DNA from 2 places in the Bacillus sp. BC05(2025) genome. Region 1 is predicted to be linked to the other one. Evidence: riboswitches for the same ligand, from Rfam matches in the RefSeq annotation. Region 1 holds a riboswitch; the other holds the start of a gene.

What was found. Region 1 has a riboswitch for cyclic di-AMP ahead of ACZ76X_RS10525 (hypothetical protein). Riboswitches for the same ligand answer to the same signal wherever they lie in the genome.
Region 2: it holds a riboswitch for cyclic di-AMP, as region 1 does, so the genes downstream of both, ACZ76X_RS14735 (APC family permease) here and ACZ76X_RS10525 (hypothetical protein) in region 1, are expected to answer to the same signal.

The regions. Positions count from the first base shown of each region.
Region 1 is NZ_JBWYRA010000002.1:898,357-901,528, reverse strand. It holds gene thiF (thiazole biosynthesis adenylyltransferase ThiF) at 1-387, shown strand, start outside; gene thiD (bifunctional hydroxymethylpyrimidine kinase/phosphomethylpyrimidine kinase) at 394-1,215, shown strand; cyclic di-AMP (ydaO/yuaA leader) riboswitch at 1,301-1,448, shown strand; gene ACZ76X_RS10525 (hypothetical protein) at 1,542-1,928, shown strand; gene ACZ76X_RS10520 (hypothetical protein) at 1,945-2,175, shown strand; cyclic di-AMP (ydaO/yuaA leader) riboswitch at 2,437-2,582, shown strand; gene ACZ76X_RS10515 (SipW-dependent-type signal peptide-containing protein) at 2,681-2,785, shown strand; gene kdpF (K(+)-transporting ATPase subunit F) at 2,782-2,862, shown strand; gene kdpA (potassium-transporting ATPase subunit KdpA) at 2,882-3,172, shown strand, end outside.
Region 2 is NZ_JBWYRA010000004.1:106,406-109,577, reverse strand. It holds gene ACZ76X_RS14735 (APC family permease) at 1-1,554, opposite strand, end outside; cyclic di-AMP (ydaO/yuaA leader) riboswitch at 1,699-1,845, opposite strand; gene ACZ76X_RS14730 (hypothetical protein) at 1,985-2,113, shown strand; gene panE (2-dehydropantoate 2-reductase) at 2,168-3,112, opposite strand.

The DNA.
Region 1 (3,172 bases):
TCGCTTCGAGATGGACTTGTGTCGTTTGATGTATGGAAGAATGAATATTCATGTATGAATGTGCAAAAGCTTCGTAAGCATAATTGTCCTTCGTGCGGAGAGAATGCATTGTATCCGTATTTAAATAAAGATAATACATCGAAAACAGCAGTGTTATGCGGGAGAAATACAGTTCAAATTAGACCACCTCATAAAGAGGAAATAGATTTTGAACGATATAAAGAGCTGCTGAATGATCGTGTGCATGATTTAAATATAAATCCATATTTATTATCATTTTCTGTGGAAGAAAAGAGATTAGTTGCTTTTAAAGATGGTCGTGTACTTGTACATGGAACGAAAGATATAAGCGAAGCAAAAACAATTTATCATCGCTATTTTGGATAGAAAAGGATGAGTGGGATGAAAGTAAATAAAGCTTTAACAATTGCAGGATCTGATAGTGGCGGCGGTGCCGGCATTCAAGCAGATTTAAAAACATTCCAAGAGCTTGGTGTGTACGGGATGACAGCTATTACAGCAATTACTGCTCAAAACACGCTTGGCGTTCAAGGGGTATATCCAGTTTCGTTAGAAGGTATTACGGAACAGTTGAATTCAATCGGTACGGATTTAACACCAGATGCTGTGAAACTAGGAATGTTATTTAACAGCGAAATTATTCAAATTGTAGCAGAACATATTAATAAATTTGGCTGGAATAATATTGTACTAGATCCTGTTATGATTGCTAAGGGCGGTGCATCATTATTACAACAAGAAGCAGTACAAGCATTAAAAGAATATTTATTACCAGTAGCAACCGTTGTAACACCGAATGTTCCTGAAGCAGAAGTGTTAACTGGGATGGAGATTCATAATGTTGAAGATAGTAAGGAAGCTGCGAAAGTACTGCATGAATTAGGTACGAAATACGTGCTTATGAAGGGTGGACATGCAGAATATCAAGGTAATGAAGTAGTTGATTTACTCTTTGATGGTGAGCAATTTATCGAATTTAGAAGTGAACGAATTCCTTCAAAGCAAACGCACGGAAGTGGGTGCACATTTGCTTCAGCGGTTACTGCAGGACTTGCGAAAGGATACTCCATTGAAGAGGCAGTTCAAGAAGCAAAACGATTTATTAGTATAGCAATTGAAGAGCCATTGAATATTGGAAGTGGTCATGGACCGACGAATCATTTTGCGTATAAGATGAATAATACACGTGTATAAAGACATGAGAAGCCAGTTTGCTAACTGGCTTTTTTTCTGTTTACTTTTTCAAAATACAGGAGTAATATATCAGCCAGAATATATTTTTTGTAATACGCTGAGTCCAATTATATGGAGCGGAGGAACCAATTTGTGCAGTGTCACTAGGGGTGAATCTTTCAATTTTGAAAGTAGGGCTACTCTCAAAGTCCGAATCCGACAGCTAACTTCGTAAGCGTCTTGAGAGAGGACGGTGCCATGATGGATACATCGCTTCATCGATCTGATTAGTATAGGGGAATATCAATCTATGTTTGATTTCTTTTATGCTAAGGAGGATGAGGTACATGGAATTAACACTTATTTGTGTTGGAGAAGAAAGTAAGGTAAATAGTCTAATAGATTTAGTAGCATTTCAACATGAGTTAATTATTTTTACAGCAAATGAAGAGATAGCGGCTGAAGTTAGGAATTGTGGATTTGATTGGACGTATAGTTGTAGTCGGGAGCAGGATTTTACTAGTATTTGTGAGTGTATTAAGAAGGTAATTTTACTAGGTGATGAGCTTCCAATCGTTAGCTTCTTTACAGAACATATTCGCTTTTCTTTTCAAGCACCTATTACTGTTGTTACAAGAAATAAACGATATCCAGCGAGGCTCTATGAAACAATTGGAGCTACACTTGTTGTGTTTACGAATTGTGATAATATTTCTTTTTTATTTTTTGAATAGGGTGGGGGAAAAGAAGATGAAGGTGTTGTTACTAGGAGATATAGCGAATCGTTGGGCGGTATCGGTAGAGCGAGTTCAAGAATTGGTGGTGCTCGATCCTATTTTTCCAAGGCCCTATATCATATTGCCATCGAAAGACGCTTTATATTTAAAAACAGATGTTATCGAATATGAGCAACTACATGCAGAATTGTCACAAGTTTATATTCGCGGGAGAAATTTACGTGCTTTTTTACGAGGAGAATAAATAGGGAGTGAAAAAAGAGCGAATGCGAAGTGCAGCAAGCTATGCACTTCATATCATTCGCTCTTTTTATTTCGTATTTAAAAGATCATTTCTGTGAAAAAGAAAGAAAAGACGAGAAAAGAGATGAAAGAGTATTAATAATACCTGATGTAAGCGTTTAAACAGATAGATATATTCTTATTTTTAGTAATTTGCCTCTTTACAAGTGAAATATAGAGGAGTATATTTACTCTCATAAATCATTCATAAAATTTCCAAAAAAACCTAAAATCGCTGAGTTCCAGAAATGGAGCGGGGGAACCAATTTTGTGCATCGTCACTTGGGGTGAATCTTTCAGTTTTGAAAGTAGGGCTACTCTTTAGGCCCGAATCCGACAGCTAACCTCGTAAGCGTTTAGAGAGGAGGTTTACTTTTTGTTGTTCATTTTTTGAACACTGAGTAGAGCTCAGTGTTCTTTTTTAATATTTTGATGGTAAAATTCTACAAATGGAGTGAGGGATAGTTATGTTAGATGTTGTAATGATCGGGATTTTCGTTGTGTTAGTCGCATCGATGGCAAGTCTTGCAAGTTGGTCAGATAAAGTTGTGAAAGAAGGGAAGCAATCATGATGATTGCCTTATCGGTTATTGTTGCAGCAATTACGTTGTACTTAGTGTATGCATTATTAAATCCGGAAAAGTTTTAATTAGGGGGAGTCATTCATTATGATCTGGGTCGCAGTTGTTATTACAATGCTGTTGTTTATTCTTGTGGCAAAGCCAACGGGAATTTATTTAGAGAAAGCTTTTCAAGGTAGTAAAAAGCTAGATAAAGTATTCGGGCCTTTTGAAAAACTTATTTTTAAAATTACGGGTGTAAAAGAATACAATCAAACGTGGAAACAGTACGCACTATCATTAGTTTTATTAAATGGATTTATGATTGTTGTCGTATATTTCATTTTCAGACTGCAAGGAGTATTGCCATTAAATCCAGCACACATTGAAGGAATGGAG
Region 2 (3,172 bases), on a different contig from region 1:
TTCAAATTTCTTTTCTTCTTCTCTGTCAAAAGCAACATATACAGCGATAACTTGATCTGCAGAAAGAGCCTTAGCATAATTCAATGAATTTTCTACTACATGAGTCATACCAGCTACCGGAACGACAATTACATTTCCCTTAATCGGAACAAGTGGCTCACAAGTTTTTAAACTTAGTTGGTCTCCTACCGCATCATAATGCTTCTTAATTCGGTGGAACAAGAAGATAATAACAGGTAAGAAAATGAGGATCGACCATACTTGTGCAAATTTAGTTAAAAAGAACATACTCATTACGATAAAACTAATAACTGCACCAATCAAATTAATCGATAATCGTAAAATCCATCCTTCAGGTTTTTCACGAAGCCATTTTAATACCATACCAGTTTGAGAAAGGGTAAACGGAATAAATACACCTACTGCATATAACGGAATCAAATGTTCTGTTTGTCCTTGGAAAGCTACAATTAAAATAATCGAAGCAATTCCAAGTATAATAATACCGTTTGAGTATCCTAGGCGATCTCCTCTAATCGTAAACATTCTCGGTATAAATTTGTCTTTTGCAAGGTTAACTGCTAATAACGGAAATGCAGAATACCCTGTGTTAGCAGCAAGAATTAATATTAAAGCAGTTGTACCCTGTATGAAATAGTACATGAAATTACGTCCAAAAGTTTGTTCCGCAATTTGTGAAACAACTGTTACTTCTTTACTTGGAGTAATTCCGTAATAATAAGCTAAGAAAACAATTCCTGAAAATAAAACTGCAAGTAATGCACCCATTGCAAGCAATGTTCTCGCCGCATTGTTTGGTGCGGGATCTTTAAAGTTTGGAATTGCGTTTGAAATTGCTTCAACACCTGTTAAAGCAGAACTACCTGATGCAAATGCTCGTAACAGTAAGAACAAACTAATCCCTGCAACTGGTGTTCCAATCGGCGTGTGTAAGGCCTGCGACACTTGACCAGTTAAAATATTATAGATCCCTACCCCAATTAATATAAATAGTGCTAAAACGAATAAATAAACTGGATATGCTAAAACGGAAGCTGATTCCGTTACGCCTCTTAAATTTAATATCGTAATTAATATAACAAATATAACTGCAATAATTACTTTATGTGCATGTAAGCTAGGAAAAGCAGACGTAATCGCATCTGTACCTGCAGATACACTTACTGCAACAGTTAAAATATAATCGACTAATAAAGATCCTCCAGCTATTAACCCTGGATTCATCCCTAAATTTTCTTTTGATACAACATACGCGCCTCCGCCATGCGGATAGGCAAAAATAATTTGACGATAAGATAAAATAAGGGCTGTCAATAATACTAATACCCCAACGGCGATCGGAATTGAATACCAATAAGCAATCGCCCCAAGACCTGCTAAAGCAATTAAAATTTGCTCTGGTCCGTATGCAACCGATGACAATGCGTCAGAAGATAAAATAGCTAACGCCTTCGTTTTATTGAGCTTTTGTTCTCCAAGCTCAGTTGATTTTAACGGTCTTCCAATTAAAAATCTTTTAATAGATGAAACCACAGCTGTCCACTCTCCAATAATTTTGTACGAACTTTTCTGCTAGTTACAGCGGATAAACTATTTCCTCAGAAAACAAAAAATGTCTACAAGCCATAACGAAATAGACTTGTAGACATTATATTTTTTGTCGCACAAGCTCCACCTTCCTTCTCAATATAACGCTTACGAGGTTAGCTGTCGGATTCGGGCCTATGAGTAGCCCTACCTTTTTCAAGGATTCACCCCATTGGATTAAGAACTAATCCATAAGAACGGGTCCCCCGCACCATGCGGTTTCAGCGATTTAGAAAATTGAAACTGTGGATTATAATACTCCTTTATTTTCAAAATGTAAATAAAAATTTTTAAAAAGAAAAAAATTAAATGATTTCGCATAATTCGCCGGTAAACATACATAATGAATACTAAAAAATTGATAAAGGAGACCCACATGTCTAAAGAAAAGAAGCCTATTTTTTCCGATTCCTATTTAGATGCATTAGCAAATGAAATTAATCAATTATACGGTAAACGTGAACAGGAAATAAATTTGACAGATCGAACGAAAAGAAATAAATAATTTGTCATAAAAAAAGAAAGCAATACACTTATATATTGCTTTCTTTTTATTTTTTCATACATCTAATTCTATCGCTGATTTGTTAAAGGTCATTTCTTCATACACTTTCAAATTTTGATATACCGCACCTAATAATGGTGCTTCTATAGAAAATTGTTTTGTTACATTTAGTAAGTATCCTTGTAAGTGCTCGCCTTCAATGAACGAACCTTTTTCCATATCACGCTGCATCGATGACTTCATATTATACGAAATTTTATCAATTGTTTTCATATGTTCTTGGGCAATATTATCTTTAATTGGAGCTCCTATACATCTCATAATTTGCATACATTCTTCAAATAAGTTTTGGATAAAATCGCGTCCACCTTCGCTTTCACGAATCGGTCCTATCGGTGCCCGCATTAATGTCGTCACACCCGACATTACAGTAATAAATAAATATTTATGCCACATATCTTGCATAATGTTTTCACTTAAAACAAAACTAGATTTCGTACCTGTAAATGCTTTAGCAATATGCTTTATTCTCTCTGAATCTTGAAGCTGTATTTCGCCAAACACAAGTCTGTTGGCAACACTCATTTGTACAATTTCCCCTTGATCATTTAACGTCGTCTCGATAAAGCATAAACCGCCAATCACTTTCTCTTCACCAAATTCTTTTTGTAATAGTGATACATGAGCGATACCATTTAATAATGGAATGATGACAGTATTCTCACCTACAAACGGCTTCAAATCTTGGATTGCATCGTTTAAGTGATACGCTTTTGTTGAAAATAAAATGACATCAAATGAAGAAGGTTGATCTTCTTTCGTTATTAATTTCGGTTGGAAGGAAAAATCACCATTAACACTACGAATAACAAGCCCCTTTTCCTCTAATTGCTGTTTTCTTTTACTGCGAACAAGAAACGTAACATCTTCCCCTTTTTCGACTAATCGTCCTCCAAAAAAGCCTCCAACGCCACCCGCTCCTAATACTAAAATACGCATACAACATCCCCCTTTTCAAAATACAATTTTATAACATTCAGTATACATAACATTATACAT